4 linked regions of the Luteipulveratus mongoliensis genome follow. The protein of the gene in region 2 interacts with the protein of the main gene of each other region in a pairwise test. Links are inferred from orthologs where the notes say so. Each region holds a gene or a part of one and is shown on either strand. Other genes may lie near its edges.

What was found.
Region 1: the proteins of dnaE (region 2) and VV02_RS11870 interact in binary tests that used the Escherichia coli proteins (3 or more experiments, as listed by UniProt). The link is inferred for Luteipulveratus mongoliensis from one-to-one orthologs.
Region 3: the proteins of dnaE (region 2) and dnaN interact in binary tests that used the Escherichia coli proteins (3 or more experiments, as listed by UniProt). The link is inferred for Luteipulveratus mongoliensis from one-to-one orthologs.
Region 4: the proteins of dnaE (region 2) and rplL interact in binary tests that used the Escherichia coli proteins (3 or more experiments, as listed by UniProt). The link is inferred for Luteipulveratus mongoliensis from one-to-one orthologs.

Annotation. Positions count from the first base shown.
Region 1 is NZ_CP011112.1:2,477,674-2,480,997, forward strand. The notes cover bases 110-2,943. They hold VV02_RS11870 (pyridoxal phosphate-dependent aminotransferase), read right to left. Parts: upstream 2,190-2,943; coding sequence 1,029-2,189; downstream 110-1,028. Other genes in these bases: VV02_RS26000 (DUF3152 domain-containing protein), read left to right, coding at 110-290; VV02_RS11865 (3-keto-5-aminohexanoate cleavage protein), read left to right, coding at 251-1,018; rpsB (30S ribosomal protein S2), read left to right, coding at 2,456-2,943. In the rest of the region: more of VV02_RS26000, read left to right, coding at 1-109; more of rpsB, read left to right, coding at 2,944-3,324. UniProt on the Escherichia coli protein: Shows aminotransferase activity with methionine and histidine as substrates, and to a lesser extent also with phenylalanine.
Region 2 is NZ_CP011112.1:3,620,209-3,624,833, reverse strand. What follows is about bases 115-4,249. They hold dnaE (DNA polymerase III subunit alpha), read left to right. Parts: upstream 115-470; coding sequence 471-4,049; downstream 4,050-4,249. Other genes in these bases: VV02_RS17230 (peptidoglycan-binding domain-containing protein), read left to right, coding at 4,200-4,249; VV02_RS17240 (RluA family pseudouridine synthase), read left to right, coding at 115-379. Outside these bases: more of VV02_RS17240, read left to right, coding at 1-114; more of VV02_RS17230, read left to right, coding at 4,250-4,625. UniProt on the Escherichia coli protein: DNA polymerase III is a complex, multichain enzyme responsible for most of the replicative synthesis in bacteria. This DNA polymerase also exhibits 3' to 5' exonuclease activity. The alpha chain is the DNA polymerase catalytic subunit.
Region 3 is NZ_CP011112.1:502,567-505,993, forward strand. Bases 384-3,320 are described here. They hold dnaN (DNA polymerase III subunit beta), read right to left. Parts: upstream 2,449-3,320; coding sequence 1,318-2,448; downstream 384-1,317. Other genes in these bases: gnd (phosphogluconate dehydrogenase (NAD(+)-dependent, decarboxylating)), read right to left, coding at 384-1,193. Outside these bases: DNA replication/repair protein RecF, read right to left, coding at 1-91; more of gnd, read right to left, coding at 198-383; VV02_RS02375 (GAP family protein), read left to right, coding at 3,340-3,427. UniProt on the Escherichia coli protein: Confers DNA tethering and processivity to DNA polymerases and other proteins. Acts as a clamp, forming a ring around DNA (a reaction catalyzed by the clamp-loading complex) which diffuses in an ATP-independent manner freely and bidirectionally along dsDNA.
Region 4 is NZ_CP011112.1:4,509,843-4,513,168, forward strand. What follows is about bases 392-3,227. They hold rplL (50S ribosomal protein L7/L12), read right to left. Parts: upstream 2,085-3,227; coding sequence 1,698-2,084; downstream 392-1,697. Other genes in these bases: VV02_RS21350 (S1 family peptidase), read right to left, coding at 392-780; VV02_RS21355 (hypothetical protein), read left to right, coding at 1,067-1,537; rplJ (50S ribosomal protein L10), read right to left, coding at 2,152-2,769; VV02_RS21370 (hypothetical protein), read left to right, coding at 3,106-3,227. Outside these bases: more of VV02_RS21350, read right to left, coding at 49-391; more of VV02_RS21370, read left to right, coding at 3,228-3,326. UniProt on the Escherichia coli protein: The binding site for several of the GTPase factors involved in protein synthesis (IF-2, EF-Tu, EF-G and RF3). Is thus essential for accurate translation.

The sequences.
Region 1 (3,324 bases), 1.1 Mb from region 2 along the record:
CGAAGGTCGACCAGCTGTGTGCCCCGCTGGAGACCGGGGGCCTGTGGTCCTGTGCCAACAAGGACCGCGCGGTCCTCAACTACCGGCGCTGGGTCGACGCGACGCCGAGCTACGGCGGCAAGGTTGCGCCCTACCGGATCTACCAGGTCAACCACGAGGTCGGTCACGAGCTCGGTCATGCCCACGCGAGCTGCCCCGCCAAGGGGAGTCCCGCTCCGGTGATGCTGCAGCAGTCGATGGGACTGGGCGGATGCCTGCCCAACAACCTGCCGACGGTTACCCGGGGCTGAGCATGCTGCAGGCGTGCGTCAACGGCAGTCGCCCGCCGCGGGACCATCCGGCAATCCCGTTCTCCCCGAAGCAGATTGGCGCCGATGCTGAGGCATGCATCGCAGCCGGCGCCACCGAGCTGCACATCCATCCCAAGGCGGATGACGGCGCCGACACCATGGACGCGGAGGTCGTTGCGGCCGTCGTCACCGCCGTACGCGAGCGCCTCCCGGGCACGCCCATCGGTGTCACCACCGGAGCGTGGATCGGCGACGCCGACCACAGACTGGGTCAGGTACGTCAGTGGACCGTGCTGCCGGACTACGCCTCGGTCAACTGGCATGAGGACGGCGCCGAGGACCTCGCGGCGCTGCTCATCGAGCGCGGTGTCGGCGTCGAGGCCGGCTTGTGGACCGTCGATGCCGTACGCCGATGGGTCGCCTCGCCGGTGCGAGACCAGTGCCTGCGCGCCCTGGTCGAGCTGCCCGACGGTCCGCCCGAGGACGAGGTGCCCGCTCTCGCGGAGCAGATGCTGGCCCCGTTGCGCGAGTCCGTGCCGGTCGGTTTGATCTTGCTGCACGGCGAGGGTTCGTCAGCCTGGCCCGCGATCGGCTACGCCGGCTGGGCGGGCCTCGACACGCGAATCGGCTTGGAGGACACGCTCGTTCGGCCGGACGGTGCGGTCGCCAAGGACAATGCGGAGCTGGTGATCGAGGCGCGCCGGCAGCTCTGGCAGGGCTACCCCTGACCGAGGGGACCTAGACGGCCAAGGCGCCCAGACAGCGTACGGCGTCGTGCAGCACCTCGTCCTTCTTGCAGAACGCGAAGCGCACCAAGGTCCGCGCCGCGTCCTTGTCGTCGTGGAACACCGAGACCGGCACCCCGACGACCCCGCAGCGCTCCGGCAGCTCCCAGCAGAAGTCGACGGCATCCGTGGCCCCCAACGGCGCGGCGTCGGCGATGACGAAGTAGGTGCCCGCCGGGCGGCTCACCTGGAGACCTGCCTGCTCGAGGCCCTCGATCAGCAGGTCGCGTTTGCCGGCCAGAGACGCCGAGAAGCCTTGGTAATAATCATCATTCAGGCCCAGCCCTACGGCGATGGCGGGCTGGAACGGCCCGCTCCCGACATAGGTCAGGAACTGCTTCACCGTCCGGCACGCGGTGACCAGCTCAGCCGGGCCAGTCAGCCACCCGACCTTCCAGCCGGTGGTCGAGAAGGTCTTGCCGCCCGAGCTGATGGTGATCGTGCGCTCGGCCATGCCGGGCAGCGTCGCGACCGGGATGTGCTCGGTGCCGTCGAACGTCAGGTGCTCGTAGACCTCGTCCGTGACGACGTACGCGTCGTGCTCGCGAGCGAGCGCGCAGACCAGCTCGAGCTCGGCTCGGGTGAAGACCTTGCCCGTCGGGTTGTGCGGCGTGTTGAGGAGGACAAGCCGTGTACGGGGGGAGAACGCCGCGCGGAGCGACTCCTCGTCGACGGCGAAGTCAGGGAACCGGAGCACGCTCGTACGCCGGACCGCGCCGGCGAGCGCGATGGTGGCGGCGTAGGAGTCGTAGTAGGGCTCGAAGGTGACGACCTCGTCGCCCGGCTCACAGAGAGCCAGGATCGCGGACGCGATGGCCTCGGTCGCGCCCACGGTGACCAGCACCTGGGTGTCGGCATCGACCTCGAGCCCGTAGAAGCGCTGCTGGTGCGCCGCGATCGCCTCGCGCAGGATGGGAAGTCCGGTGGGTGGCGGGTACTGGTTGAATCCGTCGCTGATCGCCTGGCGTGCGGCCGCCAGGACGGGGGCGGGGCCGTCGGTGTCCGGAAAGCCCTGGCCGAGATTGATCGCGCCGGTGCGTGCGGCAAGCGCGGACATCTCTCCGAAGATCGTCGCGCCGAAGCCCTGCATGCGGTCCACGAGAGGCGTCGTCATGGGCAGAGGCTAACTGGCCGATTTCCGCGTCAGGACGCCTATCCCGTACGCTGGAGGTACGACTCGTGTGCGCTCATCTAGATCGGGTGTTGTCGCGGGTCGAATTCGCGCGTCCTCCTCCGGCTGCCTTTGCCGGGTCGCGCTCCCCACAGTCCGGGGTGGCCAGCCAGCCACCGCGGGAGGGACGGGTCAGGACGCCAGGCTTCACGACCACCACCGGTGGGCGTGGGAACAACTGGAATCACAACGAAAGGCAGACCGCCACCATGGCCGTCGTCACCATGCGCCAGCTCCTCGAGAGCGGCGTCCACTTCGGGCACCAGACCCGTCGCTGGAACCCCAAGATGAAGCGCTTCATCATGACCGAGCGCAACGGCATCTACATCATCGACCTCCAGCAGTCGTTGACCTACCTCGCCGACGCGTTCGAGTTCATCAAGGAGACCGTTGCCCACGGCGGCACGATCCTCTTCGTCGGCACCAAGAAGCAGGCGCAGGAGTCGATCGCCGACCAGGCCATGCGCGTCGGCATGCCCTACGTCAACCACCGTTGGCTCGGTGGCATGCTCACCAACTTCAACACCGTCAGCAAGCGTCTCGCCCGGCTCAAGGAGCTCGAGGAGATCGACTACGACGACGTCGCCGGCTCGGGCCGCACCAAGAAGGAGCTCTTGGTGATGAAGCGCGAGAAGGACAAGCTCGAGCGCAGCCTCGGCGGTATCCGCGACATGGCCAAGGTGCCCTCGGCGGTGTGGGTCGTCGACACCAAGAAGGAGCACCTCGCGGTCACTGAGGCGCGCAAGCTCAACATCCCGGTCATCGCGATCCTGGACACCAACTGCGACCCCGACGAGGTCGACTACAAGATCCCGGGCAACGACGACGCGATCCGCTCCGTCACGCTGCTGACCCGCGTGGTCGCCGACGCCGTGGCGGAGGGCCTCATCGCCCGTTCGCAGGGCAAGTCCGGTGACGCGGCTGAGGGCGAGGCCACGGTCACCGAGCCGATGGCCGAGTGGGAGCGCGAGCTGCTCGCGTCCGACGCTCCGGCCGCGGAGACCACTGAGGCTCCGGCCGAGGCTGCCGCGACCGAGGCTCCGGCCGAGGCTGCGGTCGAGACGCCGGCCGCTGAGGC
Region 2 (4,625 bases):
TGTCGGCACCATCGAGGCACCGATCGGTCGGCACCCGGGTCACGACTACAAGTTCGCCGTGATGACGTCCGGGCGCCCGAGCGTCACCCACTACGAGGTCATCGAGGCCTTCCGTTCCGCGTCCATGCTCAAGATCCACCTGGAGACCGGGCGTACGCACCAGATCCGGGTGCACTTCTCCGCGCTGCACCATCCGTGCGTCGGCGACCCGCTCTACGGATCGGATCCCACGGTGGCCAAGAAGCTCGGGCTGGACCGGCAGTGGCTGCACGCCGTCGAGCTGTCCTTCGAGCATCCCGGCAGCGGCGAGTGGGTCACCTACACCAGTGACTACCCGGAGGATCTGCAGCGCGCGCTGGACCGCATCCGCGAGCTCTGATCCCGCGCTCTGGCAAGCGCATTCGTCACTCCCATCACAACCCCGCGTGGCTGGTCTGGGCTGTCGGTACGCGGACGTAGACTCGCTCGCGATGAGCGACCAGGCACCCTCCCCGTCCAGCGACAGCTTTGTGCACCTGCACGTGCACACCGAGTACTCCATGCTGGATGGGGCGGCCAAGAACAAGGCGCTGTTCGCCGAGGCCGAACGCCTCCAGATGCCGGCGCTGGCGATGTCCGACCACGGCAACATGTTCGGTGCCTACGAGTTCCAGGAGATCGCCAAGGACACCTCGGTCAAGCCGATCATCGGCATCGAGGCGTATGTCGCACCGAGCGACCGCAAGCTGCGCAAGCAGGAGTACTGGGCAACGGGCGGGCAGCGTACTGCTGGTGGCGACGCCGACGGCGAGGGTGGCAAGGACATCTCCGGTGGTGGTCGCTACACCCACATGACGATGTGGGCGCAGAACGCTCAGGGGCTGCGCAACCTGTTCCGGTTGTCCTCGTTGGCCAGCTTCGAGGGCTACTACATGAAGCCCCGGATGGACCGCGAGATCATCTCCGAGCACTCCAGCGGCATCATCGCGACGACGGGCTGTCCCTCGGGCGAGGTGCAGACGCGGCTGCGCCTGGGTCAGTACGACGAGGCGCTGGCCGCAGCGGCGGCGTACCAGGACATCTTCGGCAAGGACAATTACTTCCTCGAGCTGATGGATCACGGTCTGGACATCGAGCGCAACGTGCGCCACGACCTGGTCAAGATCGCCCGCCAGCTGAGCATCCCGCTGCTGGCGACCAACGACAGCCACTACGTCACCGAGGCCGACGCCGACACCCACGACAACCTGCTCTGCATCGGCGTCGGCAAGAACAAGGACGACCCCAACCGCTTCAAGTTCAACGGCTCGGGCTACTACCTCAAGTCCGCTGCGGACATGCGCGAGCTCTTCCGCGAGCTGCCGCAGGCGTGCGACAACACGCTTCGAGTGGCCGAGATGGTGGAGTCGTACGACGACGTCTTCACCTTCGTCGACCGGATGCCGTCGTTCACCGTGCCGGAGGGCGAGTCGCAGGGTTCCTGGCTGCGCAAGGAGGTCGAGCGCGGGATCCACCTGCGCTACGGCGACAACCCCAGCCCCGAGGTCCTGGAGCGGGTCGAGACCGAGTTCAAGGTCATCGAGCCGATGGGCTTCTCCTCCTACTTCCTCGTCGTCGCCGACATCTGCAAGTACGCCCGCGACAACGGCATCCCGGTCGGCCCGGGCCGAGGCTCGGCGACCGGCTCGATCGTGGCGTACGCGACCCGGATCACCGAGCTGGACCCGCTGGAGCACGGGCTGCTGTTCGAGCGGTTCCTCAACCCCGAGCGCATCAACCCGCCCGATGTCGACCTCGACTTCGATGACCGCAAGCGCGACCAGATGGTCCGCTACGTCACCGACAAGTACGGCGCCGACTACACCGCGCAGGTCAACACCTTCGGCACCATCAAGGCCAAGGCTGCCGTCAAGGACGCGAGCCGGATCCTCGGCAAGCCGTTCTCGGTCGGCGACAAGATCAGCAAGACCATGCCGCCCGATGTCATGGGCAAGGGTGTCCCGCTCAAGGAGCTGTTCAACCCCGAGCACAGTCGTTACGGCGAGGGCGCGGAGATCAGGGCGCTCTACGAGGCAGATCCCGAGGTCAAGCAGGTCATCGACACAGGCCTTGGCCTGGAGGGTCTGACCCGCGGCACGGGCGTGCACGCGGCCGCCGTCATCCTGTCCTCGACCCCGCTGCTGGATCTCATCCCGATGCACCGTCGGGACAAGGACGGCACGATCATCACCGGCTTCTCCTACCCGCAGTGCGAGGAGATGGGCCTGATCAAGATGGACTTCCTGGGTCTGCGCAACCTGGGCATCATCGATCACGCGATCTCCATCATCGAGTCCAACCGCGACCAGAAGCTCTCGACCGAGACGATCCCGCTGGACGACACGACGACGTTCGAGCTGCTGGCACGCGGTGACACCCTGGGTGTCTTTCAGCTCGACGGCGGCCCGATGCGCAACCTGCTGCGGCTGATGGTGCCGACCCGGTTCGAGGACATCGCCGCGGTGCTCGCGCTCTACCGCCCCGGTCCGATGGCCGCGAACGCGCACCTCAACTACGCCGCGCGCAAGAACAACCGGCAGCCGATCGCGCCCATCCACGAGGAGCTGAAGGAGGCTCTCGAGCCCATCCTCGGGACGACCTACCACCTGCTCGTCTACCAGGAGCAGATCATGGCGATCGCCCGCGAGCTCGCGGGCTACACCCTCGGCGGCGCAGACCTGCTGCGTCGTGCAATGGGTAAGAAGAAGGCCGAGATCCTGGAGAAGGAGTACGCCAACTTCCAGGCCGGTATGAAGGGCAATGGCTACTCCGACAAGGCGATTCAGGCGTTGTGGGACGTCATGCTGCCGTTCTCGGGCTACGCGTTCAACAAATCCCACACCGCCGGCTACGGGCTGGTGTCGTACTGGACGGCCTACCTCAAGGCCAACTACCCGGCCGAGTACACCGCCGCGCTGCTCACCTCGGTGCAGGACACCAAGGACAAGATGGGCATCTATCTGGCCGACGCGCGCAAGCTCGGCATCAAGGTGCTGCCGCCCGACGTCAACGAGTCGTTCGCGGACTTCACCGCTGTCGGCACCGACATCCGGTTCGGCATGGCCGCAGTGCGCAACGTCGGTCGCAACGTCGTCGACGGCATCGTGGCCGCGCGCGAGGAGAAGGGTCGGTTCAGCTCCTTCGAGGACTTCTTGCGCAAGGTGCCCGCGGTGGTCTGTAACAAGCGCACCATCGAATCCCTCGTCAAGGCAGGGGCGTTCGACGATCTGCAGCACCCGCGACAGGGGCTCGTGCACATCCACGAGCCCTACGTCGACTCTCTCGCCGAGGAGAAGAAGCACGAGGCGATGGGTCAGGACAGCCTGTTCAGTGACTTGGCCAGCGACGAGGGCGCTGTTCAGCTCGCCGCGCTGCCACCCATCCCGGACATCGAGTGGGACAAGCAGACGCTGCTGGCTTTCGAGCGGGAGATGCTCGGGCTGTACGTCTCCGACCATCCTCTCTACGGCATCGAGCACGTGCTGGCACAGCACGCCGACACCTCGATCGCCCGGCTCTCAGGTGACGAGGGTCCGCCTGACGGGACGCCGGTGACGATCGCCGGGCTGATCACGGGTCTGCAGATCAAGCGCACCAAGAAGGGCGATCTGTGGGCGATTGCGACCGTTGAGGACCTCGACGGTGCGGTGGAGTGCTTGTTCTTCCCCTCGACCTACATGACCGTGTCGACGATGCTCAGCCAGGACGTCGTCTGCGTGGTCAAGGGACGGGTCAACCGGCGCGATGAGCAGGTCGCCATCAACGCCATGGAGCTGACTCTGCCCGAGCTGAAGGAAGGGCCTCGGGGTCCGGTGCAGCTGACGATGCCGCTGGCTCGCGCGACCAACGGCCTGGCCGAGCGGCTCAAGGGCGTGCTCGGTGAGCACCCCGGCGTCACCGAGGTGCACCTCAAGCTCACCCAGCCCGGTCGTTCGGTGACGGTCAAGCTCGACGACGCGCACCGCGTCACCGCCTCACCGGCCCTCTTCGGCGATCTCAAAGCGCTTCTGGGACCGGCCTGCTTGAGCTAGTCGGGCACCGACCCGGGTCCGCGTGATTGAGCGCGTGGATCCGGGAACCCACTCCTCTGGAGTGCCGTCCGACCGGAGACCCCGCTCAGGGACGCCAGTCGGCGCACAGCCGGCACCGGGCTCGGTCGCCGTACCGCAGAGGGGCCAGACATGAGCGTCGTTGTCGCAGGAGCGAGCGTCTTCGGTCAGATCGCACGTGAGTCGACCCCACGGGTGACCAGTGGCGGGTCGACCCCGCTCTCGGTCGCCGCCAAGATGCTGCGTCCAGGCGGATCCGGACAGTTCGCCCTCCCTCGACTCACGCCACCCGCGCCCCGCGGCACCGGCTCGACCGTGCTCGAACCGGTCCCGGAGCCGCGCGCTCAGACCGCACTCGCCTCGCAGTGGGCGGCGCGGACCGCTGCGGCCGCACCAGCGGTGGCCGTCTACCAGCCGCCGTCGCAGCGTCAGGCCGCCCCTCAGCCCGACAGCCCGCGGCGCACGGACCTACGCCAGCTGCACGTGCAGCCACGTACCGTTCGATCGGCGCGGACTGTGCCCCCCGTCGGCCCGGGGAGCACCGATCTGTCCCAGGTG
Region 3 (3,427 bases), 3.1 Mb from region 2 along the record:
GGCCGACGAACGTCGTGATGCCTGGCTCGAGCTCGACCTCGGCAACCGGGTAGGAGCGGTAGTCGACCAGCGACAGGTGCCGCAGATACATCCGTTCCTCCCTCGCGCCATCTCGCGGAGCATCGGACAAGGGCGTTGATCCGTACGCCGGAAGGTCACCTTCGGCGCACGGGCCGACCCGTCCCCGCGCTAGTGGCTCAGTGCTCGCTGGCCTTCGCGCCAGGCTTGGGCCTGTCGTCCTGCTTCGGCTGAGCAGCAGGGCTGACCTCGCTGTGCCCCTCCTTGGCCGCTCGCCAAGGCTCCTCGCCGAACTTCATCACCTCGTGGCCGCCGAACTGTCCACGCAGCGCGGCGACGGCCCGCATCTGCGGGGAGTTCTCCTGCCGTGAGCTGAAGCGGGCGAACAGTGCGGCCGCCAGCACCGGCATCGGGACCGCGAGGTTGATGCCTTCCTCCAGGGTCCAGCGACCCTCGCCGGAGTCGGTGGAGTACTCGCTGATGCCCTCGAGGTGAGGCGTCTCCTCGAGGGACTTGACCAGGAGGTCCAGCAGCCAGGAGCGGACGACGGTGCCACGGGTCCAAGCCTTGAAGCAGCCTTCGACGTCCTCGACGATGTCCTTGGCCTCGAGCAGCTCGAAACCCTCGGCGTAGGCGTGCATCAGGCCGTACTCGATGCCGTTGTGGACCATCTTCGCGTAGTGGCCGGCGCCGACCTTGCCGGCGTGGACGAAGCCCTCCTCGCGCGGACCTTCGGGTCGCAGCGCGTCGAAGATCGGCATCGCGCGCTCGACGTGCTCGGCGTCGCCGCCACACATCAGGCCGTAGCCGTTGTCCAGGCCCCAGACGCCGCCAGACACACCGCAGTCGACGTAGCCGATGCCCTTGTCCTTGAGCAGCTCGGCGTTGGCCTGGTCATCGGTGAACTTGCTGTTGCCACCGTCGATGACCATGTCGCCCTCGGACAGCAGGCCGCTGAGCTCTTTGATGGTCTCGCGCGTCGGGTCGCCCGCAGGCACCATGACCCAGACGGTGCGCGGTGCCTTGAGCTTGCTGACCAGCTCCTTCAGGTCAGCAACGTCGCTGACCTCAGGGTTGCGGTCGAAGCCGATGACCTCGTGGTCGGCGCGACGGATGCGCTCGCGCATGTTGCCGCCCATCTTGCCCAGACCGATCAGACCCAGCTGCATCGAAATGCTCCTTCGCGCTCTGCGGAAACGGGTGGTGCCCTGGTGGAACGCTACGCCCGCTGCGAGCGGTCGCGAAGACTCCCCACCATCAGGAGTTGTACGGGCCGGCTGACCGAGCCGAGTGGCGTGGTCAGCTGGCGAAACGGACAGGCATCAGGACGTAGCGATAGCTCTCGTCCGCATCGCCGTCCGCCTCGGCCTGCCCGCTCAGGACGGCCGGACGGCTCGGCTGGGTGAACGACAGGCGGGCGTACGACGTACCGAGCGCGCCCAGCCCGTCGAGCAGGAACTGGGGGTTGAACGCGATCTCCAGCTCTGGACCGGTCAGCGTCGCCTCGACCGCCTCGCTCGCCTGCGCGTCGTCACCGGTGCCGGCCTCGATCGCGACCTGGCCCTCGGAGAAGCGCAGCCGGATCGGGGTGTTGCGCTCGGCCACGAGGGAGACACGCTTGACCGCCTCGGTCAGCGCCGCGGTCTCGATGACGGAGACCGAGTCGACGCTGGTGGGGAAGATCGAGGTGACCTTGGGGTACTCACCGTCGAGCAGGCGGGTGGTCGCCCGCCGCTGACCGGCCTCGAAGCCGACCAGGCCGTCGCCACCGGCGGCCGTGCCAAGTGCGATGTCGACCGACCCGGAGGCGCCGAGGGCCTTGGCCGTCTCCGACAGCGTGCGGGCCGGGATCAGTGCAACGTGGCTGGCATCGGTCACGCTCGGGTTCCAGCTCAGCTCGCGCATCGCCAGCCGGTAGCGGTCAGTCGCCAGGAGGGTGATCTTCTCGCCCTCGATCTCGACCCGGACGCCCGTGAGGATCGGCAAGGTGTCACCACGGTCGGCCGCGATCGAGACCTGACCGACCGCCTGGGTGAAGACATCGCCGTTGATGCTGCCCGTGGAGTCGGGCGAGGACGGCAGGGTCGGGTAGTCGTCCGTCGGCATCTGCTGGAGGCTGAAGCGGCTTGAGCCGCAGGTCACCTGCACCTTGGATCCGTCGGTCGCGATCTCGACCGGCTTGCTCGGCAGGCTCCGGGAGATGTCGGCGAGCAGGCGACCCAGCACGAGCACCGTGCCCGGCTCATCGACCTGCGCATCCACCGTGACCCTGGCTGAGACCTCGTAGTCGAAGGCGCTCAGGACCAGGCCCTCGGGCGTGGCTTCCAGCAGCACCCCCGCCAGGACTGGCACCGGCGGACGCGGGGACAGACCTCGTACCGCCCACGTCACTGCTTCGGCCAGCACGTCGCGATCGACCCGGAGCTTCACGTCCACCGTCCCTTGCCTGTCGCGCCACGGTGCGGTGACCGCGCGGCGATCCTTCGTCGTCTGGCTCCGCTCCGGTCACCGACGTCGGTCGTGTGATGGAGCGAGAGAGGACACCCACGCGTACGCCGGGTGCGAGCCGACCCTAGTCGGGTCTTTGGTGGCAATCCAACATCTGGGGCGCACGTTCCTGGTCTGGATGAGTGACGAACGAATGGCTCACTGTCCACGTCATCCCCAGGTACGCGGGGCGGGGCGTCAGCTGGTCGATAAGGGTAGTAGTGGTGATCGCACCTGTGGATTCTGTGGACAACAGCCGTACGGACCGCCATCTCGGTGATCTGGGCTGTGCACAGGGCGTGGAGACAGGGTGTGGATAACTTGCTCGACCTGGGGATAAGTCGGCCGGTCCACGCGTCGTCCCCACTGATTCGACTGTTGATCCACAGGTTGTGCGCAGGGTGTGGGGATCGAAACAGCTCGTGCCGGCGGCGAAACAGGTGTGACTTCTGTGGCGTAGGTGGCGTGAATGGCGTGCTGTGACTTGCCCACAGGTCTATCCCCAGGCTGTGGATAACCGTCGCACACCTTGGTTTTGCGGGCTTATACGGCACGGGCTGCGGTCATCAGCACCGCGATCGAGGGCTTCGCGGGCGCACCGCGTCCCGTCGTGGGTTCGGGGTCGAACGCGAGGGTCATTGTTTTCCACAGGCTTATCCCCATGGTCATCCCCAGGCTTCCCCACAGCCTGTGGACAACGGGTCGGGCCTCACGTTCAAGGCGAGGGTCAATCGCGCCGCGACGAAGGACGTACGCCCAAGGTGGGGGGTGCAGCTGAGATTGATGGTCTTGTGGCCGCTGTGGACCCCGGTACCGAGGCGACAGGCTGAGGGTGTGACCCCCGCTCTCCTTGGCACCCTCGCTGTCCTGGCGCTGATCGACTCCACGTCGTTCGGCACGCTGCTCATCCCGATCTGGCTGA
Region 4 (3,326 bases), 890 kb from region 2 along the record:
CGAGCAATGCAGCGGCCCCTCCGGTCGAAACCGGAGGGGCCGCCGACGTCAGACGCCGGAGGTGGACTTGATCCAGCTGCGACTGTCGGTCAGGTTGGCGTAGTTGGACCCGGCGTGGATGTCCGAGCCCGGGTCGGCCGTGTCGCCGGTGGAGCAGACACCGACGATCTTGCCGTCGACGAACAGCGGGCCGCCCGAGTCGCCGTGGTTGGACGCACCGTCCTCACCGAGGACGTGCACAGCCTTGCCGTCGTACGCATCGGTGCTCGCACCGTCGATGTTGACCGTCGCCTTGTACAGCCAGTCCGGGTCCTGCTTGTCGGCACGGAGACCGTAGCCCCAGATCTCACCCGTGCCGCCCGACGGGGAGTACGAGTCGGCAAGGGGGGCGTACTCGTTGAGCTCCTTGTCCGTGCCCAGCTTGACCAGTCCGACGTCCCCCGAGGACGACGCCTGGAAATCGCTGGCCACGACGGCCTCACCGCGGTTGGCGGTGTCGTTGCTGTAGTAGACGTTCATCGAGGTGGTGCCGTCGACGCAGTGCTTGGCGGTCAGCACCCAGCCGGCCGAGATGGCCTCGCCCGTGCAGCCGTACGTGCCACCGTCCTGCTTGAAGACGAGCTGCACGATGTAGGGCGAGTCGGCTTTGCTGCCACCCACGATGTTCGACGTCCTGGGGCCGTCGTCGCCGGTGGGCGCGGCGTGCGCGGCCGTCACGCCGGCCGCGGAGAGCGCCAGTGCGCCGGCGGTGCCGACGATGGCGCGAAGAGTCCTGCTCATGGTGCTGATCCTTTGGTTGTCGGGACGTCAAGGACGGCCGAGGGATGACCTGCGACCGCGCACCAGGACTATCGAGAACTCCATGGGAAAACGATGGGTTATGGCAAGCCCAGAACGACTTGACTGATCACTGACCCAGCGCTGCCCGGGAGGACAGGGTGATCGGTAACAGTTCACAGCGAACGTCCACCGAACGACCAGCGCCTTTGCGGGGATCGAGGGTCACTCCGGATCGATCAGGGACGATGGGTGCCTCGATCAGAGACGCCCTGCGGAAGGACAGACGATGAGTGAGCCCACAGCACTGGACGGCGAGGCCAAGCAACGGATCAACGCGGCACTCAGGGCTCGCGCCGAACGTGAGGTCAGCTCCTCGCGTGAGGCTGTCGCGGACGAGCACGCCGCCGCGGACCTGGACCAGGACTCGTCGTACGCCGTCGATGATCTCTCCCAGTCGGACGAGGCGGGTGACCTGTCCGGCCTCTACGGAGGGGCCGAGGAGCGCGAGAAGGGCGTCCTGAAGATCCTCGATGCGCTCGACTTCGGCCTTCAGACGACGGTGGTCCCGGGTGCGGTCGTCGCCTTCGGCGGTGACCACTACGTGGTGGGCGTCGCGGCTGACGCGATCGAGGTCGACGGTGTGACCTACGAAGGAATCTCTGCCGACTCCCCCGTCTTCGAGGCCATCAAGGGCCTCAGCGCTGGCGACACGTTCACGGTCAACGGCCAGGAGCACCGGCTCGACGTGGTCGCCTGACCCGGCGGGCGGCGTACAGACAACGCAGAAGCGGGACCGACCAGTGGTCGGTCCCGCTTCGCAGAGATGATCTAACTGATCACTCTTGATGAGACTCCTCCTCCGGCCGAGGTCGCAAGCTCCCTCGGTCCGGCATCGTCGTCTCTTCTAGAAGTCAGTCTTACTTGAGCTCGACGGAGGCGCCGGCGCCCTCGAGGGCCTCCTTGGCCTTCTCCGCCGCAGCCTTGTCGACCTTCTCCAGGACGGGCTTGGGGGCGCCGTCCACGAGGTCCTTGGCCTCCTTCAGGCCGAGGGAGGTCAGCGCGCGGACCTCCTTGATGACCTGGATCTTCTTGTCGCCGGCACCCGTGAGGATGACGTCGAACTCGTCCTGCTCGGCGGCGGCCTCGCCGGCGCCGGCGGCCGGACCGGCCGCGCCCGCAACGGCAACGGGGGCCGCGGCGGTGACGTTGAAGGTGTCCTCGAACTGCTTCACGAACTCGGAGAGCTCGATGAGGGTCATGTCCTTGAAGGCCTCAAGGAGCTCGTCGGTGCTGAGCTTCGCCATGGTGGCGTCCTTTCCATTCATGCCGTGAGTGGCGTTGTGTTTGCTGCTGATTCGGCGTGAGCCGAGATCAGCTGTCGTCGCCACCCTCGGCGACGTCGGTGGTGGCTGCCTCGTCGGCAGCCGGTGCCTCCTCCGCAGCGGCCGGAGCCTCTGCGGTGGTGGCGGGTCCCTCGGCCTCGACCTTGACGCGCAGCGCATCGACCACGCGGGCCGTCTGCGACAGCGGGGCCGCGAAGAGGTAGACCGCCTGGCTGAGCGAGGCGTTCATGGCGCCTGCCAGCTTGGCGAGCAGGGTCTCGCGAGACTCGAGGCTCGCGAGCTTGGTGATCTCCTCAGCAGAGAGCGGGTTGCCGTCCAGCACGCCGCTCTTGATGACGAGGTTGGGGTTGTCCTTGGCGAAGTCACGCAGGCCCTTGGCCGTCTCCACCGGGTCACCGGTGACGAAGACGATCGCGGACGGACCCTCGAGCTGGCCGTCGAAAGCGGTGACTCCCGCTGCCTCGGCAGCACGCTTGGTCAGCGTGTTCTTCACCACGGAGTAAGTCGCGTGCTCACGGATGGAGTTGCGCAGCTCAGTGAGCTGGGCCACGGACAAGCCGCGGTACTCCGTCAGCACGGCCGCGCTCGAGTCACGAAACTTGTCCGTGAGCTCAGCGATCGCCACATTCTTGTCGGACTTCGCCATGCGGGCCTCCTTCCGGGTGAGTGCCGGTCGATCCGGGCCCAGACATGAAGAGAGCCCCGGCGCAGATGCGCGGGGCTCAGTCAGCGGGAAACCCGCCTGACGTCGCAGGCGATCACTCGCCGTGCTGCCTAGCTCACCTGTGCTGGTCGCTCGCTCCTGGCGAGGCCTTCGATCGCGGTCCTTGCGGACCTCGACAACCGGCGGTCATTGGTAGGCCTCAGGGTACGGGTGGGCGCGGGCTGAGACCAAATCGAGCCGGTCGTACGACGTGGGTCACGTCAAGTGACGTCCGCAGCGTCCTACTCCCCAGAGACACTACTGACCGGGGAGGAACCGATGAGCGACTCAGATCTGCACGAGCTCGAGGACCGGCTGCGCTCCGAGTACGACGCGTGGTCACCAGCGGAGCCCGACCGTGCGGCGCTCGTAGGGCGAGCCCGTGAGCGGGCCGGCGCACTGCGCCGAAGGCGGACGATAGCCACCGGCGCGGTCGCCGTCGGTGGAGTGGCCGCGATCACCGCCGCTTCCGTATTCGCCGGCCAGCTCTCACGGGACAG